DNA from 2 places in the Megasphaera intestinihominis genome. Region 2 is predicted to be linked to the other one. Evidence: a T-box and tRNA genes for the amino acid it is inferred to sense, from the RefSeq annotation. Region 2 holds a T-box; the other holds one or more tRNA genes.
What was found. A T-box is a leader RNA that pairs with one kind of tRNA and senses whether it is charged. The one in region 2 lies ahead of thrS (threonine--tRNA ligase), so its partner is inferred to be a tRNA-Thr.

Region 1 (14,787 bases), on a different contig from region 2:
TATGAAGGTCGGCTTCATCCATACGAACCACTCCATCCCGGATGCCAGTGCCCTGTATTTCCGGACTCCCATAGGCACCATTGTCCATACAGGCGACTTTAAGATGGACCTGACGCCAGTCGATGGCCGTCAGATGGACATCCATAAATTTGCTGAATTAGGCCGCCGCGGCGTCCTGCTGCTCATGTCGGACAGCACCAATGCCGAACGGCCGGGCTACACCGAATCGGAAACGACTGTCGGCCATGCTTTCCGCAAGGCTTTCCGCGCTGCAAAAGGCCGTATCATCCTGGCGACATTCGCCTCGAATATTTCCCGTATCCAACAGGCTATCAATACGGCAGTGCAGTTCAAGCGCAAAGTCACCGTCCTCGGCCGCAGCATGGTCAACAACGTCCAGATTGCCATTGAACTGGGCTATCTCGACGTTCCCGAAGGTGTCCTCATCGAACCGGATGAACTGAACCGTTATCCCGATGACCAGATCCTCATCTTGACGACGGGCAGCCAGGGCGAACCCATGGCCGGCCTGTCGCGCATGGCTTCCAACAACCATCGCAGCGTCAGCATCATGCCTGGCGATACAGTCATCATTTCGGCTACGCCTATCCCGGGCAATGAAACCGGTGTCAGCCGCACCATTGATAACCTCATGCGCCTCGGGGCCAATGTCATCGCCGGCCGGGATAAGAAAATCCACGTATCCGGCCATGCCAGCCAGGAAGAACTGAAGCTCATGCTGGAACTGATCAAACCGAAGTATTTCATCCCTGTCCACGGCGAATACCGCATGCTCAAGACGCACGGCGACCTGGCCGTCATGATGGGCGTTGCCAAGGACCACGTCCTCATCGGCGACAACGGCCAGATCTTTGAATTCTCGAACCGTTCCGGCCATAAGACAGGCCATGTCAATGCAGGCCGCGTCTTCATCGACGGTCTCGGCGTCGGCGATGTCGGCAACATCGTCATCCGCGACCGCCAGCAGCTGGCTATGGAAGGTGTCGTCATCGTCGTCATGACCCTGGCCAAAGGGACGAGCCATCCCCTGGCCGGCCCGGATATCGTTTCCCGCGGCTTCGTCTATGTCCGCGATTCGGAAGAATTGCTCCGCGAAGCTCATGACCGCGTCGCCGCCGTCCTCGAACGCTGCGAAGCCGGTAATATCCGCGAATGGGCTGTCATCAAGTCCCAGGTCCGCGATACGCTGAGCCGTTATCTCTATGAAAAGACACGGCGTCGTCCGATGATCCTGCCGATCATCATGGAAGTATAATTTGATATTTGTTACTGTGACAGCGGAGGCATCTCGTGCCTCCGCTGTTTCTCAGTCCCGACGAAAGGGGGAACTGTTATGGAGCAGAGGCGTGTCACCCCGCTGACGACGGCCGGCTGTTTTGCCGCCATTATGCTGGTCTTTGCGCTTCTCAGTACATACGTGCCGATTTTTTCTTTTATTGGTTATTTCATCATGCCCATTCCCATGGTCATCATTTTCATGAAATACGGTCTGCGCCAGACCTTGCTGCTGGGCGTGACCGTAGGCTTCCTCATGGGGTTGTTCATCGACCCGGTGACGGCATTGGTCCAATTCCTGAGCTTCGGTGCCGTCGGCCTGGCCCTGGGAGCTGGCTTTCGCTATGAATGGTCGGCTGTACGCCTCTTGGGGACGGTTACAGCGGCCCTGGTCGCCGTCTTCGTCGTCATCGCCCTATTGTCCTATGTTGTCCTCGACGTCAACGTCTTTACCCAGATGAACGATTTCTTCACGCAGTTCATGGACAGCATGATGGCCCAGTACCAGCAGCAGGGCATGTCTGACGTCAAATTGGCAGAAACGCGGGCCCAGCTCAACCAGGTCCGGGAGGTGCTGCCGTCGCTGCTGCCCATGTTCCTCTGTCTGGGGACGGCCATCATCGCCTACGCGAACATCAAGATTTCCCAGGTCATCCTGCGCCGTCTCGGCTTTTCGCTCAAGGCGTTTTTGCCTATTCGTTATTGGGAAATACCCCGTAGTATGATATACTTATATATATTGGCATTGGTCATGAAATACTGGGGAGTGACACGGGATATTACCTGGCTCAATATCATCGGCATGAATCTCAATCAGATTGCCTTCTTCTTCATCTGTATCCAGGGAATTGCCTTCGTCTTTTATCTCCTCAGCAGCCGTTTCCGTTTAGGGAATGGCCTTCAGGCCCTGATCCTCATCTCATTTTTTGTCATGCCTGTTTTTTCGTATGCTGCCTTTTTAGCCGGCATCTTCGACATGCTCACGAATTATAGAAAAAAAGGTCGTACGCTTTAGTACGCAGGGGGCGGAACCATGTTTAAAACGTTGCTGTCAAGGCGGTCGGAAGAACCTTTCTTCCTGATTACCGTCTTGCTGCTTATCATCATTGCCGTATATAATTGGGTCATCGCCTTGCTGGCCCTGATCCTCATCGGCGGGGCTTATGTCCTGACCCGCAAGAACCATAACGAACGCAACCGGGAAATCAGCCAGTTCTTCGATGCCATCTCCAAGAGCGTCGACCAGGCTTCGACGTATGCCGTGCAGAATCTGCCTATCGGCATTGCCATCATCGACATGCAGTCCAACTTGTGCTGGGCCAACAGCGTCTTCCGAGACTGGGTCGGCGACATCGACAACGACCAGCAGCTGGACCACATCATGCCGAACTTGAAAGTCGATAAGTTCTGGGGGAAATCGGGATATTTCTTTGAACACATCGGCGAACGCTATTACCGCGTCGTCTACAAGTATCTGCAGACCGAAGCCGCTGACGATGACAATTACCTCATCCTCTATTTTGAAGACATTACCGATACGGAACGGCAGAAGCTGAATTCCCTGGCTGCTGTCCCCGTTTTCTGCGATATCGAGATCGACAACCTGGAGGAAGTTGCCAAGGGGATGACGGCTGTCCAGCGGGCTACGCTGGTGACCAACGTCAACAACTGCCTTATCGGCGAGCTGTCCGGCCATAATTGCTTTATCTGGGCTTACGGCAATGAGAAGTACATTGCCTGCATGAGCCGGGATACGCTGGAATATTATAAGGAAGATAACTTTTCTTTCCTGGAAAAAATCCGTTCCATCCATACGGTCAACCGCATCCCCGTGACGCTCAGCATGGGCATCGCCCTCTTCCCGAGCGACGTCATTGCGGCGGGCAAAGCCAATTTCAACGAACTGGCTACGAAAGCCCGGGCCGGCCTCGACCTGGCTCTGGGCCGCGGCGGCGACCAGGTCGTCGTCTATGAAGAGGACGGATCGCCTCACTTCTACGGCGGCAAGACGCGCTGCGTCGAAAAGAATACCCGCGTCCGGGCCCGCGTCGTCGCCCAGGCCATCCACGAACTCATCGATACGAGCGATATGGTCCTGGTCATGGGACATGAACGGGAAGACTATGACAGCATCGGCGCTGCCGTCGGCGTAGCCCACATGGCCCGCCTGGCAGGCAAGCCGGTACATGTCGTCGTCAGCAATCAGACCGACGCCATCCGGCGCCTGGAAGATCAGATCATGGATAATCCCGATTTCAAGGACCTGCTCATTTCGGCAGAAACGGCGGAGAACATCTGCAACAGCCAGACCCTGCTGTTCATCGTCGATACGCACCGCCCGGACATGACCGTAGCCCCGGCTTTGCTGGACGAAACGGACCGGCGCGTCGTCATCGACCATCACCGCCGCAGTTCGGACTTCATCAAGAAGCCCTTGCTGACCTATACGGAAACGTCGAGTTCTTCGACGAGCGAACTGGTGACGGAGCTCTTGCAATATTTCCAGGAAGATGTAGAATTGACGAAGATCGAAGCGACGGCCCTCTATGCCGGCATCATCGTCGACACCAAGAACTTCGCCGTCCAGACCGGCGTGCGCACTTTCGACGCCGCGTCGTATCTGCGCCGCTGCGGAGCGGATCCGGATATCGTCCGCGAACTGTTCAGCTCTGACTTCGATACCGTCAAGGACCGGGCCCTCATCTTGTCCGGTGCCCAAATCAGCGACGGCGTCGCCATGGCCAGCTGCCCCAAGGGTCAGCGCAATGCCACCATCATCGCCGCCCAGGTAGCGGATATGCTCATCAACATCGACAGCGTCGAAGCCAGCTTCACTTTCTATTATCTGGCCGATGACTGCATCGGTGTCAGCGCCCGCTCGAAAGGCGAAATCAATGTACAATTAGTCATGGAAGCTCTCGGCGGCGGCGGCCACCGTACCGTTGCCGGTGCCCAGCTGCGTGGCCGGACCCTGGTCGAAGCCCAGGGGGACGTCATGGCAGCCCTCCATGAAATCATAGATAAAGACAAGGAGATTGATGAAAAATGAAAGTAATCTTATTACAGGATGTAAAGAAACTCGGTAAGAAAGGGGACATCATCGAAGTATCGGAAGGCTATGGCCGCAACTTCCTCCTGCCCCGTAAATTAGCCGCTCCCGGCACATCGGAAAACCTCAACGATGCCAAACAGAAAAAAGCCGCTGCCAAGCATAAGGCCCAGGTCGCTTCGGATGAAGCCGTCATCCTGGCCAGCCAGCTGAAGAAAGTCGAACTGACCATTCCCGTTAAAGTCGGCGAAGGCGGCAAAGTCTTCGGTGCCATTACGGGCAAGACTATCAGCGAAGCGGCCAAGGCCCAGTACGATATCGACCTGGACAAGAAAAAAGTAGAAATCAAGGATCCGATTAAATCGCTCGGCGATTACGATGTTACCATCCGCGTCCATCCGACGATTACCAGTGTCATCAAAATACACGTTGTAGAAGGCTGATCATAAGCCATAAGGGGATACAATGAAAGAATTATTGGACAAATTATTACAGCGCCATAAGTACCTCGAACCGACGGCGGAGGAAGAACTCCGCCGTCAGGTTAACGTGCTTTATGGCGCTTTTACTGGTCTTATAGGGTCTGAAAAGATGGTCCTCCGGGCCAGTAAGTACTCTGCCTTGTCGTACATCCATTCCGAAGACCCGCGCCAGCGCCTGGTCGGACTGCAGCGCCTCATCTATGAAGACGTCTCGTATGATAAAGTACCCGATGACGATGAAGTCATCAACGTCCTCAATGAACTGGAAATGGTCCTGGCTGAGATGCTGGCCCGTCAGGCCGTAGAAGAACGGCTGGAAAAGAAAATCAGCCAGCGCATGGATGAAAAACAGCAGGAATACGTGCGGGAAATCAAGATGGAACTCATCAAGGAAGAACTGCACGACGTCGAAACGCCGCAGACCAAGCGCAAGCTCAAGGAATTGGACGACCTGGAAAACGTCCATCTTACGGAATCGGTCATGGAACGGGTACGGCCGAAACAGCTCCGGGCTATTGTCGGCCAGGAACGGGCCGTGGAAGCCATGCAGAGCAAGTTATCGTCTGTCTATCCGCAGCACCTGCTCCTCTACGGACCGCCTGGCGTCGGCAAGACGACGGCTGCCCGCATCGTCCTCGACGAAGCCAAGAAGCTGCCCTTTACACCGTTTGGCCCTGATGCGCCCTTTATCGAAACGGACGGGACGACACTGCGCTGGGATTCGCGGGATATGACCAACCCCCTCATCGGTTCGGTCCACGACCCGATTTATCAGGGCGCCCGCCGCGACCTGGCCGATACGGGGATCCCGGAACCGAAGCCGGGCCTGGTCACCGAAGCCCATGGCGGCATCCTCTTCATCGACGAAATCGGGGAAGTGGACCCGATGCTGCTCAACAAGCTGCTGAAAGTCATGGAAGACAAGCGGGTCCGTTTTGAATCGGCTTATTACGACGAAGACGACCCGAATGTGCCGAAGTATATCAAGAAACTCTTTGCCGAAGGGGCTCCGGCCGACTTCATCCTCATCGGTGCGACGACGCGGGACCCGTCGGAAATCAATCCGGCCATCCGGTCGCGCTGCGCTGAAATCTTCTTTGAACCCCTCATCCCGTCGGATATCGAACAGATTGTCACCAATGCCGCTGCCCAGCTGGGGGCGGAACTGGAAGACGGCGTGGCCAAATTGATCAGTGAGTTCACCATCGAAGGCCGCAAGGCCGTCAACATCCTGGCCGATACATATGGCCTGTCTGTCTTTAAATCGGGCTCCAAGGACCACGTGCGCATCACCTGCGACCACGTCCGCCGCGTCGCCCAGATCAGCCGCCTCGTGCCTTATGTGACGGAAAAGGCCAGCGATACGCCTGTCGTCGGCAAGGTCTTCGGCCTCGGCGTCGCCGGTTACCTCGGCTCGGCCATTGAAATCGAAGCCGTCGCCTTTCCGGCGCGGGCGCCGGGGAAGGGGTATTACCGCTTCAACGATACGGCCGGTTCCATGGCCAAGGACTCCATGTTCAACGCAGCCGCTGTCGTCCGCCGCATGACCGGTAAGGAACTGTCCGATTACGACGTCAACATCAACTTCGTCGGCGGCGGCAATATCGACGGCCCGTCGGCAGGCTGTGCCATTACGACGGCCCTCATCTCGGCCATCACAGGCAAGCCGGTCCGCCAGGACATGGCCCTGACCGGGGAAATTTCCATCCAGGGCCAGGTCAAGCCCGTCGGCGGCGTCTTTGAAAAGGCTTATGGCGCCCGTCAGGCTGGCATGAAAGGAATCATCATCCCGAAAGAAAATGCTCATGATATCCCGGAACGCCATTTAGGCCTGAATATCCACTATGCCGTCACCATCGACGACGTACTGAAACTGATGTTGGTCGAACAGGAGGGAGCCTAATATGGAACAGCGGATTCCACCGCAGAACGTAGAGGCGGAACAAGCCGTCCTGGGGGCGATGCTCTTATCCCATGATGCCGTCATCGTCGCTATGGAAAAGCTCCAGTCCCAGGATTTTTACCGCGACGTCCATCGCATCATCTTCGAGGCCATGGAACACCTCCATCGGGAAAATAAAGAAATCGACGTCATCACCCTGCCGGACGAGTTGAAACGCATGAAGAAGCTCGACGATGTAGGCGGTCTCGAATACGTCCTGAACCTGCCGAACCTGGTCGGGTCAGCGGCCAATATCGAATATTACGCCAATATCGTCGCCGAGAAGGCCCTGGCGCGCAACCTCATTTCGACGTGTACCGAACTGATGACGGAAGCCTATGACGGCCAAAAGGAAACGGAAGCCCTCCTGGACGATGCCGAACGGCGCATTCTCCAGCTGTCGGATACAAAGAACCGCGGCGATTTCGCTTCCGTCGGCGCCGTCGTCGAAGTGACCCTGGACAAGATCACCAAGCTCTATGAAAATAAAGCGGGCCTCACCGGCCTGCCGACGGGATTCCGCGACCTGGACCGCATGACGTCAGGCCTGCAGCCGTCGGACCTGATCCTGGTCGCTGCCCGTCCGAGTATGGGCAAGACGGCCTTTACCCTGAACATCGCCCAGAACGTCGGCGTCCGTCAGCATAAGACGGTAGCCTTCTTTTCCCTGGAAATGTCCCAGGAACAGCTAGTCCAGCGACTGCTCTGCCAAATCGCCCATATCGACTCGCAGAAACTGCGCACAGGCCAGCTCAACAGCGATGAAGAGTGGACGCGCCTGACCGATGCCTGCGACAAGCTTTATGAGTCGCCCATTTACATCGACGATACGCCGGGCATCTCTGTCGCCGAAATGCGATCGAAAGCGCGGCGCCTCAAGTCGGAACACGGCCTGGACCTGATTATCGTCGACTACCTGCAGCTCATGCAGGGGCGCAATGCCGAAAGCCGCCAGCAGGAAATCTCCGAGATTTCCCGGTCCCTCAAGGCCCTGGCGCGGGAACTGAAAGTACCGCTCATCGCCTTGTCCCAGCTCAGCCGCAGTGTCGAAAGCCGGCAGGATAAACGGCCTATGCTCAGTGACCTCCGCGAATCGGGGGCCCTGGAACAGGATGCGGATATCGTTTCCTTCTTGTACCGCGAAGATTACTACGATAAGGAAACGGAGAACCAGCACATTACAGAAGTCATCCTGGCCAAACACCGCAACGGCCCTGTCGGGTCGGTCAAGCTCTACTTCAAGAACGAGTTCACGCTGTTCCTCAACCTGGACACGCAGCATGAAGGGTAGATAAAATTAATTTAAAAAAAGTGTAAAAAGCACTTGCATTATTCCGTGGGGTATAGTATACTAATCAAGTCAGCGGTTCTGACAGAGCCTTTTGAAACGGGGTTCTGCCTCGTCAGAAGAAATAAGAAAAGCTGATAAAAAAGTTCTTGACAGAACGTCAGTCCTTTGATATAATAGACTACGTTCCACGGAACAGTAAGCCAACGTAGCTCAATTGGTAGAGCAACTGACTTGTAATCAGTAGGTTGTAGGTTCAAGTCCTATCGTTGGCTCCAGTAAATGGTGGGGTTCCCGAGTGGCTAAAGGGAGCAGACTGTAAATCTGCCGGCGTTTGCCTTCGAAGGTTCGAATCCTTCCCCCACCACCAATCATCGCGGGGTGGAGCAGTTGGTAGCTCGTCGGGCTCATAACCCGAAGGTCGTAGGTTCAAGTCCTGCCCCCGCTACCAAATTTTTTTACTGTCAGGTAAAAAAAACTTCATAATTGGCTTTGACCAGTTCATAAGCTGTTGTAGCTCAGTCGGTAGAGCGTATCCTTGGTAAGGATAAGGTCACCGGTTCAATCCCGGTCAATAGCTCCACACATGGCGGCTTAGCTCAGTTGGCTAGAGCATGCGGTTCATACCCGCAGTGTCCAGAGTTCGAATCTCCGAGCCGCCACCACACTAATAACCTCGTGCATACGAGGTTATTTCTATATGCAAAAATATTTTTTGTTTAAATTTTCCTATTTTTTTAAGCAAAGAGTATGGATGTGTGATAGAATACAAGTGGGTAGCTGTTTTTTTCCTAAAGGAGGAAATGATTACAATGGCAAAAGAACATTATGAAAGAACAAAACCGCATGTTAATATCGGTACGATTGGTCACGTCGACCATGGCAAAACGACATTAACGGCTGCTATTACGAAAGTATTAGCAAAGAAGGGCTTTGCCAAGTTCGAAGATTACTCCGATATTGACAAGGCTCCGGAAGAACGTGAACGTGGTATTACGATCAACACGGCGCACGTCGAATATGAAACGGAAAAACGCCACTATGCACATGTTGACTGCCCGGGGCATGCTGACTATGTCAAGAACATGATCACTGGTGCAGCTCAGATGGATGGTGCTATCCTCGTTGTATCCGCAGCTGACGGCCCGATGCCGCAGACTCGTGAACACATCCTCCTGGCCCGCCAGGTCGGTGTACCGGCTATCGTCGTATACCTCAACAAAGCTGACCAGGTCGACGATCCGGAACTGATTGAACTCGTTGAAATGGAAGTCCGCGACCTCCTGACTGAATATGATTATCCTGGCGATGAAGTACCTATCATCGTAGGTTCTGCATTGAAAGCCCTCGAAGGCGATCCGGAAGCTGAAAAATCCATCCTCGACTTGATGGATGCTGTCGACAGCTACATCCCGACGCCGAAACGTCCGACGGACCAGCCGTTCCTGATGCCTGTCGAAGACGTATTCACCATCACCGGCCGTGGTACGGTTGCTACGGGCCGTGTCGAACGTGGTACGATCAAAGTCGGTGACGCTGTCGAAATCGTCGGCCTCGCTGATAAACCGAAAGATACCGTCGTTACGGGCGTTGAAATGTTCCGTAAGATCCTGGACCTCGCAGAAGCAGGCGACAACATCGGCGCACTGCTCCGTGGCATCGACCGCAAAGACGTCGAACGCGGCCAGGTCCTGGCTAAACCGGGCACGATTCATCCGCACACGAAATTCAAGGCTCAGGTCTATGTCCTGACCAAAGATGAAGGCGGCCGTCATACGCCGTTCTTCAACGGCTATCGTCCGCAGTTCTACTTCCGCACGACTGACGTAACGGGTGTCATCACCCTGCCGGAAGGCACAGAAATGTGCATGCCTGGCGATAACGTCAAGATGGAAGTCGAACTCATCACACCGATTGCTATCGAAGCAGGCCTGCGCTTCGCTATCCGTGAAGGCGGCCGTACCGTAGGTGCCGGTGTCGTATCCGAAATCGAAGGCTAAAAGATAGTTTAAAGTTTGTAGTGCCGAGTTTGTAGAAAGAGGTTAAATTTTTAGCCAATAACTGCAAACTAAAAACTACAAACTTGATACTTAAAAGAGGGGCTGTCGCACGAAGGTTTCTGCCATCATGCGAGGCCCCTTTCTCTTTATAGTTTGCAGTATGGAGTTTGTAGTCTGTAGAAATGGAATTTAAATTTTCTAATCACTAACTGCTAACCACTAGCAACTTAAAAGGGCTTGTTGCATGTGCAACAAGCCCTTTTTTTGCATACATTTATGCGCAAGGCTACAGGCCGTGAATTAGTTATCGCCTGTCTGCGCAATTGTAGGGGCTCGCACGTGGTGAGCCCGCTTCTAGTATAATGAGGGAATGACGGTAACTGTAACGTAAGGCATCCGTCGGAAGCCTCTCCTCATAGGAGAGGTAGCCCGAAGGGCCGGAGAGGTTAACCTCTCCGTCAGCTGCGCTGACAGCTCTCCTAGCAGGAGAGCCGGGCCGTCGGCCCCTACGAACCCCTAACCCCTAGCCACTAGCCACTACCCAAAATCCCGGGTATAATAGAACTACACACAAGAGGAGGGTGCGAAATATGAACATTGCTGAAAATACGGCCGATACAGCGCAGCAGGCGGCTAACGTCGTCCAGGCCGATGTCCAGAACCAGGTCACGCAGAGCGTCACGACGCTGGACCATTTAAAGGATTTTCTGCTTAACCACGGTCCCGATGTCATCTATGCCATCGTCATCTTCATCGTCGGCCGCTATGTGGCCCGGGCTTTCAAGAACCTGGCTGTCCGCATGATGACCCATGCCAATTACGACCATACGGTCATCACCTTTGTCAGCCAGCTGATTTATTATGCCATCATGGCCTTGGTCCTGTTGTCGGCCCTGAATAAGGCCGGTATCCCGACGAATTCCTTCCTGGCCGCGTTCGGCGCCTTTGGCCTGGCTGTCGGCCTGGCCTTGCAGAGCAATCTGTCGAATTTCGCTTCCGGCCTTTTGATCCTGATCTTCAAGCCTTTCAAAGCCGGAGATTGGATCGCCGTCGGCGGCGTAGAAGGCAGCGTCAAAGGGATTCAGATGATGAATACGGCTATTACGACGAAAGACAACAAGACGATTTTCATCCCCAATTCCAGTATCACCTCGTCCCAGGTGACCAACAGCTCTTACCAGCAGGAAAGGTACATTACTTTTTTCTTCGACATCGGTTACCAGAACGACCATCACAAGGCCATTGCCCTGCTGAAGCAGATATTCCGGGAAGACAGGCGGGTCCTCAATGCCGACACGATGGAAATCGGCATCCGCGAATTTGCCGAAAGCTCCGTGCGCATCGCCGCTTTTCCCAAGGTCGCCAAGGAAAATTATTACCCCGTCTATTACGACACTATGTCCAAGGTAAAGGATACCTTCGATGCCAACGGTATTGATATACCTTATCCGCAGCGCGTAATTTATATACAAAAAAATGAACAATAAAACGTTACTTTTTGAACATGTTTTTAGCTATTTCTTAGGAAATAGCTGATTTTTTTGTACCCTATCCATAGTATGTGAAAAAAAGAATAAAGACGGGAAATAAGAATATTCGCCAAAATCGAAAAATAATCTTGCGTTTTTCGTCTAACTAAGGCTTGAACTATACTTTAATAGCATTGTTAAGCTGTTGATTTATGCCCTTTTTCTATTATATAATAGTATCATGTTGTTCGGGAATTAATTATTTAATTATTAATAGTTTTTGGGCATATAATAAGTTCAAAAGTGAACAAAGAAAGAGGGTATTTGTATTATGGTATTTTTATTGGCATTGTCACCTATTTTGTGGCTCATCGTTTCTTTGGGCTTCCTGAAGATGCAGAGCTTCAAGGCATGTCCCATTGCCTTGATCATTTCTTTTGCCGTCGCCCTGGCCTGGTATCATATGCCGGGCATGGATGCCGCTACGGCAGCCCTGGAAGGCGTGGCCCTGGCATGCTGGCCTATTTTACTGGTCATCATCGCCGCTATCTTTACGTATAATCTGACCTTGTACACCAAGAGCATGGATATCGTCAAGCACATGCTGACGACGGTCAGCAAGGACCGCCGCGTCCTGGCCCTGCTCATCGGCTGGGGTTTCGGCGCCTTCATGGAAGGCATGGCCGGCTTCGGTACGGCTATCGCTATCCCGGCATCGATGCTGGTTGCCCTGGGTTTCGACCCCATCAAGGCTATCCTGATCTGCCTGGTTGCTAACTCCGTTCCGACGACGTATGGTTCCATCGGTATCCCGGCCAGCACCCTGGCTAACTTGACGGGCCTCGATCCGGTCCAGCTGTCGACGTATATCAGCTTGCAGCTCCTGCCGCTCAACATCCTTTGCCCGTTCATCATCGTCGCCATCGTCGGCGGCTCGCTGAAGGCCCTCAAAGGCGTTTTCATGGTTACCCTGCTCTCGGCCCTGGGCCTGGCTGTGCCGGAACTCATCGTCTCGGCCTTCGTCGGTCCGGAACTGGCTGTCATGGGGGCTTCTATCGTCATCATGGCCCTCATCGTCGTTTATTCCCATTTCCGTCCTATCGACGATCCGGAATATGCCATGGACATCAATCCGGCTCACGTACCGCTCCGCGGTGGTCTGCTGGCTTGCCTGCCCTTCATCTTGATTTTCGTCTTCTTATTGTTGACGTCGAAACTCGTTCCCTTCATCCATGCACCGCTCATGGCTATTAAATCGTCGGTCCTCATCTATACCGGTCAGGGCGGCGTACCTTATACCTTCATCTGGGTCAATACGCCGGGCATCCTCATCCTCCTGGCAGCCTTCATCAGTGGTAAGGCCCAGTCGGCCCGTTTTAGCGAAATGTTCTTCGTCTTGCTGAACACCATCAAAGGCCTGCGCAATACGATCATCACCATCATCGCCGTCATCGCTACAGCTAAAGTCATGGGCTACAGCGGCATGACGTCAGATATCGCCCGCACGGCTGTCGAAGCGACGGGCATGATGTATCCGGCCATTGCACCGCTCATCGGCTCTGTCGGCACGTTCATCACCGGTTCCGGTACGTCCAGTAACGTCCTCTTCGGCAACCTCCAGACCGATGCCGCTGCCGCCATCAACGCCAATAAAGCCTGGCTGGCTGCTGCCAACGCGGCCGGTACCTGCGCAGGCAAGATGATTTCGCCGCAGAGTATCGCCATCGCCGTCGGGGCCATCTCCCTGACCGGCAAGGATAACGAAATCCTTCAGGCAATCATGAAAGTCTATGTACCATATATCATCCTCTTAGGGGCCATCGTCTACTTCGGACAGGTCCTGGTAGGGTAGGGAAAAAGGGACTGTCGCACATGCGACAGTCCCTTTTTCTGTAGGGGCTTGCACGTGGCAAGCCCGCCTGAAATGTGATGTAGACGTTATACATGACAAATGATATGCGTGAAAACGTTCAATATACTCCAATCTATTATGTCTATACAATCATGATAGGCCTGTCTTAGAATATGAGTGATTATTCATTTTAGGGAGAGCGCCACCAAATATCCAACGGGTCGCCCACGTGGCGACCCCTACAGCGCAAAAAAAGGCTGCCGTATAAAGCCATCTGGGCTTCGTGCGGCAGCTTTTTTAGATGATTCAGGCGAACCACTAGCCACGAACCCCTAACCACTAATCCCTAGCCCCTAAACTTCCTATTACGAACTATTCTAGAAGGAAAGAATAAGTACCGTTTTTCACATACTATAACGAATTATCATGCTTGGTTTTTAACAGTACCTTTTGGTCATGGCTGTTTTACAGGGGTTTCCGACTTTTTAATATATAATATCGATTAAACTAAAAATCATACGTGATGAATTAATCTATTTATGTCAATATATAAGCCATTTTATTGCCGTAATTCGCTTGGAATTAGTTGTTCGATAAATAATTATAAATATCAAAATTTATAATTCTAAAGTGGAATAGATTTGTAGATTTTCTATTCCTTGTGACTAATTTGTCCCGATTTATTCATTGACGTTATGGGTTTTCCATGATATCATTCTAGTCAGTAATTCACCTTTGGAAAATTTTCACAAAGGCGTACGACAGTAGCGACGACAGCGTCGGTACACTCTACATAGCAGGAGGAAGTTACGGTAATGAGAAAAGTAGAAATCATTACAGCTGAACAAGCAGCTCAGCTCGTAAAAGACAACGACACGATTACGTCTATTGGTTTTGTCAGCAGTGCCCATCCGGAAGCCCTGACCAAAGCCTTGGAAAAACGGTTCTTGGATACGAACACGCCGCAGAACCTGACTTACATCTACGCAGGTTCCCAGGGTAAACGCGATGGCCGTGCTGCAGAACACCTGGCACACACAGGTCTTTTGAAACGCGCCATCATCGGTCACTGGCAGACAGTACCGGCTATCGGTAAACTGGCTGTTGAAAACAAAATCGAAGCATACAACTTCTCGCAGGGCACGCTGGTTCATTGGTTCCGCGCTTTGGCAGGCCACAAACTCGGCGTCTTCACAGATATCGGTTTGGAAACTTTCCTCGATCCCCGTCAGCTCGGCGGCAAGCTCAATGACGTAACCAAAGAAGACTTGGTCAAATTGATCGAAGTCGACGGTCACGAACAGCTTTTCTATCCGACCTTCCCGGTCAACGTAGCTTTCCTCCGCGGCACTTATGCCGATGAATCGGGCAACATCACCATGGATGAAGAAATCGGGCCTTTCGAAAGC
Region 2 (14,787 bases):
AACAGCGTGTACAGTTCGGCAAACCGCTCTGCAAATTCCAGTCCATTTCCTTCAAACTGGCTGACATGAAGATGCAGATCGAAGCTGCCCGTAACCTCGTTTACAAAGCTGCTTGCAAGAAACAGGAAGGTAAACCCTTCACCGTTGATGCTGCTATCGCAAAACGCGTTGCTTCCGATGTTGCTATGCGCGTAACGACAGAAGCAGTCCAGATCTTCGGCGGCTATGGCTACAGCGAAGAATATCCGGTTGCTCGTCACATGCGCGATGCTAAGATCACTCAGATCTACGAAGGCACGAACGAAGTTCAGCTCATGGTTACAGGCGGTGCTCTGTTAAGATAAGTGAAGTTTATGATGCAGGCTTGGCATCAGCCAAGCCTGTTACATAAAAAAGATTTTAGGAGGCAAACGTAAATGGAAATATTGGTATGTGTCAAACAAGTTCCGGACACAGCAGAAGTTAAGATTGACCCCGTAAAACATACCGTCATTCGTGCTGGTGTTCCTAACATTTTTAACCCCTTCGACCAGAATGCTCTGGAAGCAGCTCTTCAGATGAAAGATGCTGACAAAGACGTAAAGATTACGTTACTCTCGATGGGTCCTGATCAGGCAAAAGACGTTCTTCGTGAAGGCCTCGCAATGGGCGCTGACGATGCATATCTTCTGTCCGACCGCAAACTCGGTGGTTCCGACACGTTAGCTACGGGCTATGCTTTGGCACAGGCTATCAAAAAAATAGCTGCTGACAAAGGTATCGAACAGTTCGATATCATCCTTTGCGGCAAACAGGCTATCGACGGCGATACCGCTCAGGTTGGCCCGCAGATCGCTTGCGAACTCGGTATTCCTCAGATTACGTATGCCCGCGACATCAAAGTCGAAGGCAACAAAGTTACTGTTCAGCAGGAAAACGAAGAAGGCTACATCGTAACGGAAGCTAACTTCCCGGTATTGATTACCGCTGTTAAAGACTTGAACGAACCGCGTTTCCCGACCATTCGTGGCACCATGAAAGCAAAACGCCGCGAAATCCCGAATTTGGACGCTGCTGCTGTTGCAGCTGATGACGCTCAGATCGGTTTGTCTGGCTCTCCGACTAAAGTCCGCAAGATTTTCACACCGCCTCAGAGATCCGGTGGTCTCGTTCTCAAAGTTGAAGATGACAACGAACAGGCAATCGTCGACCAGATTATGGAAAAACTGGTTGCCCAGAAAATCATTTAATCTAAGGAGGAACAGTGAAAATGGATTTAGCAGAATATAAAGGCATTTATGTAATTGCTGAACAGTTTGAAGGCAAATTACGTGATGTATCTTTCGAATTGTTGGGCCAGGCTCGCATCTTGGCTGACACCATCGGCGACGAAGTCGGTGCAATCCTCATTGGTAAAGACGTAAAACCGTTGGCTCAGGAACTCATCGCTCACGGTGCTCATAAGGTATTCGTATATGATGATCCTCAGCTCGAACATTACAATACGACGGCTTATGCAAAAGTTATTTGCGATTTCTTCCATGAAGAAAAACCGAACGTATTCCTCGTTGGCGCTACCAACATCGGCCGTGACCTCGGCCCGCGTGTCGCTAACTCCTTGAAGACTGGCCTCACCGCTGACTGCACACAGCTCGGCGTTGACGACGACAAGAAGACCATCGTATGGACCCGTCCGGCTCTCGGCGGCAACATCATGGCTGAAATCATCTGCCCGGACAACCGTCCGCAGATGGGTACTGTCCGCCCGCACGTCTTCAAAAAACCGGAAGCAGATCCTTCTGCAACTGGCGAAGTTATCGAAAAGAAAGCTAACCTCTCCGATGCTGACTTCATGACCAAATTCGTCGAACTCATCAAATTGGGCGGCGAAGGCGTTAAAATCGAAGACGCTGACGTTATCGTTGCTGGCGGCCGTGGCATGAACGGTGAAGAATCGTTCAAGACCGGTATCCTCAAAGAATGCGCAGACGTCCTCGGCGGCGCTGTTGGTGCATCCCGTGCAGCTGTTGACGCTGGCTGGATCGATGCTCTCCATCAGGTTGGCCAGACTGGTAAAACAGTTGGTCCGAAGATCTACATTGCATGCGCTATTTCCGGTGCTATCCAGCATTTGGCAGGCATGACTGGTTCTGACTGCATCATCGCCATCAACAAAGACGAAGATGCTCCGATTTTCAAAGTCTGCGACTATGGTATCGTAGGCGATGTCTTCAAAGTTCTCCCGCTCCTCACGGAAGCTATCAAGAAACAGAAAGGCATTGCATAAGTTATCTAACCGTGCATAATCAAAAGGTCTATCGCTATGCGATAGACCTTTTTTGCTACTGGCAGCTGGCCGTTAGTGTCTGACCACTAGTTCGTAGGGGTTCGCACGTGGCGAACCCGTTTCAGCATATGTGTGGTTTCCTATTCAAGTTGCTAGAAACATCATACAAATACTTGGCGGGGCGCCCACGGGCGACCCCTACAAACTCAAAAAGAGGCTGTCGCTTTAAGACAGCCTCTTTTCTCTCTTGACAACCCCCATTTCCTGCCGTATAATTTATGCATACATAGAGATATGTAAGATGCTTTGAAAAGGACAACACTTGATAGCTCCTTTATTACAGAGAGAGGCACGATGGTGAGAGTGCTTTATAAAGTCTGGCAAGTTACCGCCTTGGAGCAGGATTCCCGAAGTAAGTAGGGGGTCCCGGCCGCCCCGTTATCGCGCTTGAGTACATCGGGTTTTCCGGTGAACTAGGGTGGAACCACGTGAGTTATGCTCTCGTCCCTTGAGGACGAGAGCTTTTTTTATTAAGGAGGATGTTTGTAATGGCAGAATTAGTATTAAAAGACGGAAGCAAAAAACAGTTTCCCGATGGCATCTCTCTTGCCGAAGCTGTCAAACAGCTCAGCAACAGTCTTGCAAAGAAAGTATTAGTCGCAAAGGTAAACGGTGAAGTCACGGACCTCCGCGAAACCATTGTCGACGGCTCGACCGTTGAATTCCTCACCTTCGCCGACCAGGAAGGGAAAGATACGCTCCGCCATACAGCATCTCATGTCATGGCACAGGCTATCCAGCACCTCTTCCCGGGCGTCAAGTTCGCCATTGGCCCGTCCATTGAAAACGGCTTCTACTACGACCTCGACACAGAACACCGTTTCACACAGGAAGACTTTGCTGCCATTGAAGCTGAAATGGCTAAGATCGTCAAAGAAAACCTTCCCATTACCAAAGAAGTCTTGTCCCGTGCCGACGCTTTGAAACTCTTCAAAGACGCTGGCCAGGATTATAAAGTAGAACTCATCGAAGACCTTCCGGAAGATGCCGTCATCTCCATCTACCGCCAGGGCGACTTCGTCGACCTCTGTGCCGGCCCGCACTGCGCTTCGACCGGTGCCGTCAAGGCCTTCAAGCTGCGCACCGTTGCCGGTGCTTACTGGCGCGGCGATGAACACAACAAGATGCTCCAGCGTATTTACGGGACCGCTTTTGAAAAGAAATCGGAACTCGATGAATACCTGAAGATGATGGAAGAAGCTGAAAAGCGCGACCATCGTAAACTGGGCAAACAGCTCGACCTGTTCAGCTTCCACGAAGAAGGCCCGGGCTTCCCGTTCTTCCATCCCAAGGGAATGATCCTGCGCAACAACTTGCTTAAATTCTGGCATGAACTCCATGATGAAGCCGATTACGACGAAATCATGACCCCGATGATCCTCAACCGTCACCTCTGGGAACAGTCCGGCCACTGGGATCACTACCGCGACAACATGTATTTCACGACTATCGATGAACAGCCTTACGCCATCAAACCGATGAACTGCCCGGGCGGCATCCTGGTCTATAAGAGTAACGTCCACAGCTACCGCGACTTCCCGATGCGCATGGCTGAACTCGGCCTGGTCCATCGCCATGAACTCCATGGGGCCCTCCACGGCCTGTTCCGCGTCCGCTGCTTCACTCAGGACGATGCTCACATCTTCATGCTGCCGAGCCAGATGAAAGAAGAAATCTCCGGCGTCATGGACCTCTTCGACAAGGCTTACAAACAGTTCGGCCTGGAATATCACGTCGAATTGTCCACTCGTCCGGAAGACTCCATGGGCTCCGACGAAATCTGGGAACTGGCTACCAAGACCTTGCATGATGTCATCGAAGAACGCCACATCCCGTACGTCATCAACGAAGGCGACGGCGCATTCTACGGCCCGAAACTGGACTTCCACCTGAAAGACTCCATCGGCCGTACCTGGCAGTGCGGTACTATCCAGCTCGACATGCTCATGCCGGAACGCTTCGATATGACCTATATCGGCGAAGATGGCCAGAAACATCGCCCGGTCATGGTACATCGTGCCTGCTTCGGCAGTATCGAACGCTTCCTGGGCATCATCACCGAAAACTATGCCGGTGCTTTCCCGGTATGGCTGGCTCCGGTCCAGATCAAGTTCCTGCCCATCTCCGACAAACACCTGGCTTACTGCAAAGACCTGGCTAAGAAGTTCAAGAAATTGGGCATCCGCGTCGAAGTCGATGAAAGCAGCGAAAAGATCGGCTACAAGATCCGCAAGGCTCAGATGGAAAAAGTTCCTTACATGGCTGTCGTCGGCGATAAAGAAATGGAAAACGGCACCCTCGGCCTGCGCGACCGCTCCAAAGGCGATTTAGGCGCCAAACCGATCGACGAAGTCGTCGCCCACATCCAGAAACTCACCGAAACAAGAGAAGGCTAATAGCGTGAGTTTGTAGTTTGCAGTTAGAAGTTTTAAAATAAAGCCATCTACTAAAAACTAACAACTAGCCACTAACAACTAAAAAGGGCTTGTCGTCGTTCGACAAGCCCTTTTTTCTCATCACCAAAGGAGATTCACTATGATAATCAACTGGTATCCCGGCCACATGGCCAAGGCCAAGCGCCTTATTCAGGAAAATCTCAAGATCATCGACGTCGTCATCGAACTCGTCGATGCCCGTATCCCTATGAGCAGCACCAATCCCATGATTAAGTCCCTCATCGGCGACAAGCCGTCTGTCGTCGTCCTCAACAAGGCCGACCTGGCCGACCCGGCCGTCCTCGACGAATGGGTGGCCTATTACAAGCAGCAGGGCCGCAAAGTCCTGGCCCTGAACAGCAAAGGCGGCAAAGGGGTGAAACAGCTCATTTCCCTGGTCCGCTCCCTGGCAGCGCCGAAGCTGGCCCGCTGGAAGGCCCGGGGCCTCAAGAACCGCGCCGTCCGCACCATGATCCTGGGCATTCCTAATGTCGGCAAATCGACGCTCATCAACAAGCTGTCCCGCCGCAGTGCGGCCAAGACGGCCGACAAGCCTGGCGAAACGAAGGGCAAGCAGTGGGTCCACATCGGCGACCAGCTCGACCTCCTGGATACGCCGGGCGTCTTGTGGCCGAAACTGGAAAACCAGGTCAGCGCCTACCGCCTGGCAGCGACAGGGGCCATTTCCGATACGGTCTTCGACATGGAAACGGTCATCATGCAGCTCATCGAACAGTTATCGGCCCAGTACCCTGATGAATTGAAGGCCCGTTATAAACTGGAAACCCTCTGTGACAAGCCGCTGGATACGATCGAAGCCATCGGCCGCAAGCGGGGCTGTATCGTTTCCGGCGGCGTCGTCGACCTGGAAAAGACGTACAAGCTCATCCTCAAGGAATTCCGCGAAGGCAAAATCGGCGCCATCTCCCTGGACCGGCTGGGCGAATGGGAAGGGGAGGACTGACCATGGACATCGAGAAACTCCGCGTCGCCGACCTCAAGGCCCGCCTGGCCGCTGGCGGTGACGTCCAGGACCTCCTGGCAGCCATGAAAGAAGACGGCCGCGTGTCGGTCCGCAAGCTGGCTGCCGCCTATATGCGCCAGAAAATCCGGGAAGAAGCCGAACGGGAACGGGTCCTGCACATGTATGCCCAGGAAACGGCTTACTACAACCAAGGGCTGTACCACGTAGCCGGCATCGACGAAGCCGGCCGCGGCCCGGCTGCCGGTCCGGTCATGGTAGCCGCCGTCATCCTGCCGCCCTACTGGGAATGTCCCGGCCTCAATGACAGCAAAAAAGTCCCGCCGGCCAAGCGGGACGTCCTCTATGATAAAATTATGGCCGAAGCCGTTGCCGTATCCTGTGTGGCCAAGTCGGAAAAAGAAATCGACGAACTCGATATTTACCACGCCACCATGCAGGGCATGTACGACGCCGTGAACGGCCTGGCCGTGCCGGCTGAAGCCGTCCTGGTCGATGCCATGCCTCTTCGGGAACTGACCGTGCCCCATAAGTCCCTGGTCCACGGCGACGCCCTGAGCGCGTCCATCGCCGCCGCTTCGATCATCGCCAAAGTCACGCGTGACCGCCTCATGGTCGAATACGACAAAAAATATCCCCAGTACGGCTTTGCCGTGCACAAGGGATATTTGACGAAAATGCATATGGAAGCGTTGCAAAAATACGGGCCCTGTCCCATTCACCGCCGCTCTTTTGAACCGATAAAGAGCATGGTGAAGGGCCTTTCAGAATAAATCCTTCCGCCAGAGCATGATGACGGCGACGACGGTGCAGAACATGGCGATGCCTACGACGTAATAGAAGCCGGCTGTCGTGTCCTGGAAGGGGACGGGGACGTTGATGCCCCACAGGCTGAAGATGATCGTCGGGACGGCCAGCATGATTGTAATGGAAGCCAGGAATTTCATGACCAAGTTCAGGTTGTTGGAAATGATGGATGCAAAGGTATCGGACATATTCATGAGGATGTTGGAATACATCTCGACCATTTCGATAGCCTGCTTGTTTTCGATGATGACATCTTCCAGGAGGTCTTCGTCTTCTTCATACATCTTGATGAGGTGGTGGAGCGACGTATTGCGGCGCAGGCGCATGAGCCGTTCCATGACGATGCCATTGCTGCGCAGGGCCGACGTGAAGTACGTCAAGGATTTCTGTAATTCCAGGAGCAGGAAGAATTCCTTGTTGCGCATGGAATGGCGCAGGATTTCCTCGATGTCATCGGTCCGGCGGTTGATCTGCATCAAGTAGCGCAGGAACAGCGTCGCCGAACGGTACAGGATCTGGAATAAGAAACGCGTCTTCTTGAATGTATAGAACAGAGGATACTTATTCTCCGTAAAGGCGCGCATGACTTCTGTTTCTTGAATACAGAGGGTGATGATGAAGTCCGGTGTAATGAAAATGCCCAGGGGCAAGGTGTCATAACTGTCCGTTTCCAAGATGATCGGGATGTTGATGACGACAAAGATGTAGTTATCTTCGATTTCGACGTGGGAACGTTCTTCCGTGTCCAAGGCGGTTTTCAGAACATCAGTGGGGATTTCCGTGACCATGGATACGAGCTGTAAATCTTCGGAATCGGGATTTACGACGTGGATCCAGGATCCTTTTTCAGCCGATGCCAGGGAAATGTTGTCTTCCAGATGGCCGTTGCTGTGCTTATAAACTTGAATCATTACGGTACTCTCCCTTTCTGCAGAATGAGGGCCTTCAAACCTAAATTCTAATATAATCCATTAAGACAGGACTTGTCAAGGCTTTCCCTGATATTTTACACAAACTTTGCCCAGCCCTGGCTGGCGACGCCGTGGTGGCGGCAGGCTGGTAATTATGGTATCATTAACTGTACGAGTAAATAAGCAGAACTGCTATGCGGCGCCATACCGTGTCCGTCCGGGCAGTCCACAGAGAGAGTAGAAACTATGCAATTATTGAAAATGGAACTGCGGGGATTCAAGTCCTTTGCAGATAAGACGACCCTGACCTTCGACAAGGGCATTACGGCCATCGTCGGTCCCAATGGCAGCGGCAAGAGCAATATTTCCGATGCCGTCCGCTGGGTCATGGGGGAACAGAATGTCCGCCAGCTGCGGGGGCAGAAGTCGGAAGACATCATCTTTGCCGGGACCCAGACCCGCCGGCCCCAGGGGGCAGCGGAAGTCTCGCTGTACTTCGATAACAGCGACCACGCCTTGGATACGGAATTCACGGAAGTCGTCGTCACGCGGCGCCTCTTCCGCTCCGGCGACAGTGAATACTATATCAACCGCCGGCCGTGCCGCCTGAAAGATATCCATATCCTCTTCGCCGATACGGGTATCGGCCAGGACTCTATGGCCGTCATCGGCCAGAACCGCGTCGACCGCATCCTCAACAGCAAGCCCGAAGAGCGGCGGGTCATCTTTGAAGAAGTTGCTGGCATCAGCCGCTTCAAAGGCCGCAAGGCCGACGGCCTGCGCAAGATCGCCGAGACCGAGCGCAACCTGGAGCGCATCCGCGACCTCATGAGCGTCCTCGAAGAGCGGCTGGAACCATTGCAGGAACAGGCAGAAACTCTGCAGAAATTCCGCTGCCTCGACAGCGAGCGCCTGGCCTATGAAGGGACCGTGACCTTGCAGGAACTGCGCAACAGCGAACGCCTCCTGGCCAAAGCCGAGAACAGCCGCATGACGGCGGCGACAGAAGAAGAAAAGGCCGCCCAGGAACTGGCAGCGGCCGAGGGAAAACGCAAGGCCCTGTTGGAGGTCATGGCGGCAGACGACGAAAAACTGCGCCGCCTCGATGAAGAAGCCATGGCCGTCCACAACGAGCTGGACAGCCTCGTCCACCGCCGTGAAGCCTGCCGGCAGCGGCAGGCCGAACTGGCCGAGAACGAATCCCAGGCCGCTGACGACGCCGCTCAGCTGCAGCAGCGCCAGGCAGCCTGGCAGGAACAAAAAGAAACCCTGCAGGCCCAGAAGGACCAGAAAGCAGCTGAACTGGCTGCGGCTCAGAAGGCTTTAGCCCTGACTCAGACCCTGTTCGGCCAGGCCGAAGCCAAGGCCGAAGCGGCAGCAAAGGCCCTGCAGGAGCGGGTCGACGCCAACTCCAAGCGCAGCCGCGACGCTTTCATGCTGCGCCGGGACAGTGAAGACCTGCGCCGCCGCCTGGAAGAAAATGAAGCCGCCTGCCAGCAGGCCCTGAAGCAGTGGGAAGACAAGAAGCAGACCCTGACAGCGGCAGAAGCCCGCCATGAGGAAGCCCAGGCCCAACAGGAAGCGTGCCAGAAAAAAGCCGCCGCCTTTGAAAAGCAGGCCGCCTCGCTGCGACAGACGGCTCAGGAAAAGGGCCAGCGCCTGAAAAAAGGAGAAGACGAATACCGCCGCCTGCGCGGCGATGTCGACGCCGCCTCCCAGCGCATGCGCGTCCTCCAGAGCATGGAACAGGAACATGAAGGCCTGGGACGGGCGGTCAAAGTCGTCCTGACAGCCAGCCAGCCCTGGCGCAGCCGGCTGTGCGGCGCCGTCGGCGAACTCTGCCAGATCCCATCGCGCTTTGCCGTCGCCATCGACGTCGCCCTGGGCGGTGCCGTCCGTTACGTCGTCGCCGAAGACGAAAGGGCGGCCAAACAGGCTATTTCGTATTTAAAAGACAGAAAAGCCGGCCGGACGACCTTCCTGCCCCTGGATACCCTGCGCAGCCGGCAGCGGACAGCCGATGAAGAACAGGCTGCCGGCGAACCGGGCATGCTCGGCTTCGCCTCCGATGCTATTTCTTATGATGCTAAATATGAGAAGGTCTTTTCATCCCTCTTAGGGCGGACCCTCCTGGCCGATACCATGGATACGGGCTCGGCTGTGGCCCGGAAATACGGCCATCGCCTGCGCATCGTCTGCCTCGACGGGACGCAGTTCAACGCCGGCGGCTCCCTGACCGGCGGCAGCGCCCGCAATCAGGAAGGTTCCCTCATCAGCCGGCGGGCGCTGCTGCAGGAATTGCAGGAGACCTGCCGCCGTGGCCAGCAGCGTCTGGAAACCCTGGCCGCTGAGGGCCGGGAACTGCGCCGGCAGGCCGAAGAATCTGCCCGGGAACTGGCCCAGGCCGAAGACCATTGGCGCAAAGCCAGCCAGGCTGCGGAACAGGCCCGCTGGCAGGGCGGTCAGGAAGAGAAGGGCCTGGCCGATATCCGCCAGGCCCTGGCTGATTTTGACCAGCGCGTCGAAGCCTTGGAAAAGGAACGGGCCGACATGCAGGCCCGGCTGGTCGCCAAGGAAGCCGCCCTGGCCGATATGGAAACGGGGCCGGCCGCCGATGTCCAGCAATGGCAGGACGCCTGTGATGCTGCCAAGGCCGAAGCCGCCCAGTGCCGCCAGACCTTGACGGAAAGGCAGATTGCCGTAGCCAAACTGACAGAACAGGCCAGCCATGGCGACGACCAGCTGCGCCAGCATGACAAATGGCAGCAGGAACTGACGGTACAGGAACAGGCCCTGGCCCAGCGCCGCCAGGATTTGCGCCGCCGCCAGGAAGAAGCGGCCCGCCTGTTGACAGAACTGTCGAAAAATATTACCTTGAAAGAAGCCGATACGGTCCGCTGCGACCAGGCCAAAGAGGCTTTTTATCAGACCCGCAATGAGTCTTTGAAACAGAGCCAGGACCTGGATGGTGTCGTCGACGACCTGCGCCGGCGCCATCAGGATTGGCAGCAGCGCTGCAACGCTGCCGACATCCAGCGGGAAAAATACAAGAGCGATATCAGCCATCATGAAGAACGGCTGGCCATGCAGGGCCTGAGCCGCCAGGAAGCCATGGAGCGCCGCCGCGAAGGCTCGCTGAAAGAGCTCCACGACAAGGTCGCCTCCCTGAAAGGGCAGATCACAGCCCTGGGGACCATCAACCCGGCAGCTGAAGACGAATACAAGACGGCTCTGGAAAAGCGGGACTTCTACAACCGCCAGTGCGATGACCTGAAAGAATCGCGGGAAAAACTGCGGACTGTCGTCGCTGAAATCGACGCGGCCATGGCCGAACAATTCGCCAAGGCCTTCAAGGAAATCGGTGTCCACTTCCAGGATATCTTCAGCCGTCTCTTCGGCGGCGGTACGGCCCACCTGGCCCTGACCGACAAGGAACATATCCTGGAAGCCGGTGTGGAAATCTATATCCGCCCGCCAGGAAAGAAGCAGCAGTCCCTGACGCTTCTCTCCGGCGGCGAACGGGCCCTGACGGTCATTGCCCTGCTCCTGGCTTTTCTGGCCTATCATCCGGCACCGTTCTGCCTGGTCGACGAAGTCGACGCCGCCCTGGACGAAGCCAATGTCGAACGCATGGCCCGATACCTCAAGAATTACAGCGGTGCGACGCAGTTCATCGTCATCACACACCGCCGCAAGACCATGGAAGCGGCCAATACCCTGTTGGGCGTGACCATGGAAGAAAAAGGCGTATCGCGCCTGCTGACTGTCAAAGTAGATGAATTGTTAAAGGAAGGAACATAACTATGGGATTTTTTTCAAAACTGCGCAAAGGCTTAGAAAAGACGAAACACTCGCTCATCCAGAATATCGAAACCGTCGTCCGCGGCTATGCCAAGATCGACGACGACATGTACGATGACCTGGAAGCGGTCATGCTCACCGGCGATATTGGCGTCGAAACGACGGAATACCTCCTGGACCAGATCCGGACCGGTGTCAAATCGAAGGAAATCAAAGACGGCAACGACGTCGTCCCGTATTTGGAAAAATGCATCGTCGCCCTGCTCAATGAAAACGATGAACCCCTGCCGGAAACAGACGGGCCGCGGGTCATCTTCATCGTCGGCGTCAACGGCGTCGGCAAGACGACGACTATCGGCAAACTGGCCAAGTATTACAAGCAGCAGGGGAAATCGGTCATGCTCGCCGCCGGCGATACCTTCCGTGCGGCAGCGTCGGAACAGCTGACCATCTGGGCGGACCGCGTCGGCGTACCCATCGTCAAGCATCAGGAAGGCGCCGATGCAGCCGCCGTCGTCTTCGATGCCACGGCGTCGGCCAAAGCCAAGGGCATGGATATCCTCCTCGTCGACACGGCCGGCCGCTTGCAGACCAAGTCCAACCTCATGGAAGAATTGCGGAAAATGGCCCGTGTCGCCAGCCGCAACATCGAAGGAGCTCCGCAGGAAACGCTCCTCGTCCTCGATGCCACGACGGGCCAGAATGCCGTCAGCCAGGCCAAACTCTTCGGCGACGTCGTCCCCTTGACGGGCGTCGTCCTGACCAAGCTCGACGGGACGGCCAAAGGTGGCGTCATCTTGTCGGTCAAGCGGGAATTGGGCGTCCCTGTCCGCTGGGTCGGCGTCGGCGAAGGCGTCGACGACCTGCGTCCCTTCGATGCCGCCCAGTTCGCCGATGCCCTGTTCGATAAAAACGTCGCAGCCCGCGAAGCCAGCGACGAAGATTAGGAGGGAATCCCATGTTCGTAGGTAATATTTCCCAGTATGAAAAGGAAAGCCGTTTCCTGCCGGAATATATCCGGCCGTGGATCGAGAAATTGTCTTCCCTGGTCAAGTCGGACTTGAATCCCGGACGCCATACCTTCGATACAGTCAATTACATGAATGTCGATGTCACGGAAACGGCGCCGGCCAGCCAGCGTCTGATGGAAGCCCACCGCGACTACATCGACGTCCAGTACGTCCTCGAAGGCGAAGAGAACATCGGCTGGCAGCCCTTATGCCAGGCCGGCCCTGTCGTCGATGACAGCCGGGCCGACAGCGATGCCTGGTTCTACAATCCCGATGTCGCCGACGATACGGTCATTGCCATGACGCCGGGAACGTATGCCATTTTCACGCCGGCTGACGGCCATCGCTGCCTCTGCGCGCCTGACGGGCAGGGGAAGGCCATCAAGAAGGCCATCCTCAAGCTCCACGTCTAGAAGGGGGGATGAAGATGGAACTTATTCCGGCCGTCGCCAGGGCCCTTGAGGAACTGCGCCGTCAGCGGCCCCTCATTCACCATATCACCAATTTCGTCACCATGACTGACTGCGCCAATGCGACCCTGGCTATCGGCGCGTCGCCGACTATGACCAATGCCGTCGAGGAAGTCGCCGAAATGGCGGCTGCCGCCAGGGCCCTGGTCCTCAACCTGGGGACGCTCCAGGCGTGGACCCTGGAGGCCATGCTGGCAGCCGGTAAATCGGCCGCTGCCCACGGCGTGCCCATCGTCTTCGACCCCGTCGGCGCCGGCGGTACGACCTTCCGCACCCAGGCGGCCCTGCGCCTGCTGGATGAACTGCCTATGGCCGTCATCCGCGGCAACGCGTCGGAAATCACCTGCCTGGCAGCCCATAAGAGCGGCCAGGATTTCGGCGTCGACAGCCGTCTAGGCCCAGCCGACCCGGCCCTGGCTTCGTCCCTGGCCAGCCATCTCGGGACGACCGTCGCCATCACCGGCGCCGTCGATGTCCTTTCCGATGGCTGCCAGACGGCCGAAATCCGCAACGGCTGTCCCCTGCTGACCTATGTGACCGGTACGGGCTGCATGACGACGTCCCTCATCGCCTCCTTTGCCGCCGTGGCCGACCCGTTCACAGCCGCAGCCGGCGGCATCCTGGCCATGGGCATCGGCGGCGAGCTGGCCCTGGCAGGGGAGGGGAAGAATGGGCCGGGGACCTTTCACGCCCGTCTCTTCGATGCCTTTTATCAATTAAATGATGCTATCTTACAAAAATATGGAAAGGTTGTAGTACATCGTGAATAATACTGAACTCAAGAAAATGACAGTGACGGCGATTTTCATCGCCATCGGCGTCCTCCTGGCGCCTTTCGTATCCTTTCCCTTCGGCGGTGCCCGGGTCTTCCCGCTGCAACACCTCATCAATGTCCTCTTGTCGGTCCTCGTGGGCTGGCGCTATTCGACGGCCGGTGCTTTCTGCATTTCATCCATCCGCATTGCAATGGGCGTCGGTACCGTCCTGGCCTATCCCGGCAGCATGATCGGCGCCGCTTTATCCGGCGTTTTGTATAAAAAAACAAATTCCATCTGGGGTGCCGTCATCGGGGAAATCGTCGGGACCGGCCTTCTGGGCGGCCTCATCGCCTATCCTGTCGCCGCTTTCGTCCTCGATTCCAAAGTCGTCGCCTTATGGTTCTTCATCGTTGCCTTTTTGCCCAATACCTGTATTGGTGCGGCCTGTGGTGCTGTTTTATACAAAGTCCTGCCGATTCGGAAATTTGCCGAAGAATTGAGAAAATAATAATATCAACTTGTTTATTGACTTATAAGGTGCTGTATATTAAACTATAAATTGGTACTGAGTTTTATAGTTTGAGTTTCAAAAGTATCACCTTGTATTTTTTTGAGTAGGACGTGTTTACATGACAGAAAATATCCGCGCCAAGATTCTGGCCGAAGCCCTTCGTGAAATCAACCGCCATGGTTCCAATTTCCACATGGACGACTTAGCCCGTAATCTGCGCATCAGCAAGCGGACTTTATACGAAAATTTTTCGTCGAAACAGGAAATCATCGAACAGGCCATCGCCGATTTTACCGATAAGATCTATGCCTATCATCAGCGTATCGTCAGCGATCCGGCCATGACTTGCGAAGCCAAGCTCATCGCTTATTTCGACGTGCCCAGTGACAACTGGCAGGTCCTGTCCGTGCGGAAAACATCGGATCTCCTGGCAAAGATGCCCGGTACTTGTGAACGCTTGCAGTCCCGCTATAAAAAAGACTGGCTCCTTTTGGAACGGCTCCTCGATGAAGCTCAGGAGACAGGAGAATTCAAGCCCTTTGATAAGTTCCTGTTCTTGCGTATCCTGCATAGCGCAGCCGATGACATTATCGATTATTTTAATGATGTCAAACACGATTCCACCTTTAGTGACTATATGAAGCGCTGTATCAACGTCTTGCTTTATGGCATTAAAAATCAGGAATCGAAAGAAATAGGAGGAAAGTGAAGATGATACAAAAACGCAAACTTGCGACGATGAGCGTTACCGTACTCACCATCGCCGCGCTCTTAGC

Region 1: it encodes a tRNA-Thr, which carries the amino acid that the T-box ahead of thrS (threonine--tRNA ligase) is inferred to sense. The anticodon was not compared.

The regions. Positions count from the first base shown of each region.
Region 1 is NZ_JBBMEU010000003.1:15,574-30,360, forward strand. Features, by position in the region: gene WMO23_RS01030 (ribonuclease J) at 1-1,276, shown strand, start outside; gene WMO23_RS01035 (YybS family protein) at 1,355-2,311, shown strand; gene WMO23_RS01040 (DHH family phosphoesterase) at 2,330-4,345, shown strand; gene rplI (50S ribosomal protein L9) at 4,342-4,788, shown strand; gene lonC (Lon family ATP-dependent protease) at 4,811-6,730, shown strand; gene dnaB (replicative DNA helicase) at 6,732-8,060, shown strand; tRNA gene WMO23_RS01060 (tRNA-Thr) at 8,260-8,335, shown strand; tRNA gene WMO23_RS01065 (tRNA-Tyr) at 8,342-8,427, shown strand; tRNA gene WMO23_RS01070 (tRNA-Met) at 8,433-8,508, shown strand; tRNA gene WMO23_RS01075 (tRNA-Thr) at 8,565-8,640, shown strand; tRNA gene WMO23_RS01080 (tRNA-Met) at 8,646-8,722, shown strand; gene tuf (elongation factor Tu) at 8,870-10,057, shown strand; gene WMO23_RS01090 (mechanosensitive ion channel family protein) at 10,648-11,544, shown strand; gene WMO23_RS01095 (L-lactate permease) at 11,858-13,378, shown strand; gene pct (propanoyl-CoA transferase Pct) at 14,194-14,787, shown strand, end outside.
Region 2 is NZ_JBBMEU010000006.1:36,443-51,229, reverse strand. Features, by position in the region: gene WMO23_RS02030 (acyl-CoA dehydrogenase) at 1-344, shown strand, start outside; gene WMO23_RS02025 (electron transfer flavoprotein subunit beta/FixA family protein) at 417-1,229, shown strand; gene WMO23_RS02020 (electron transfer flavoprotein subunit alpha/FixB family protein) at 1,250-2,266, shown strand; T-box leader at 2,564-2,778, shown strand; gene thrS (threonine--tRNA ligase) at 2,815-4,722, shown strand; gene ylqF (ribosome biogenesis GTPase YlqF) at 4,862-5,725, shown strand; gene rnhB (ribonuclease HII) at 5,728-6,516, shown strand; gene WMO23_RS02000 (magnesium transporter CorA family protein) at 6,508-7,461, opposite strand; gene smc (chromosome segregation protein SMC) at 7,708-11,262, shown strand; gene ftsY (signal recognition particle-docking protein FtsY) at 11,265-12,209, shown strand; gene WMO23_RS01985 (NanQ anomerase/TabA/YiaL family protein) at 12,221-12,685, shown strand; gene thiM (hydroxyethylthiazole kinase) at 12,700-13,512, shown strand; gene thiW (energy coupling factor transporter S component ThiW) at 13,505-14,008, shown strand; gene WMO23_RS01970 (TetR/AcrR family transcriptional regulator) at 14,130-14,720, shown strand; gene WMO23_RS01965 (efflux RND transporter periplasmic adaptor subunit) at 14,723-14,787, shown strand, end outside.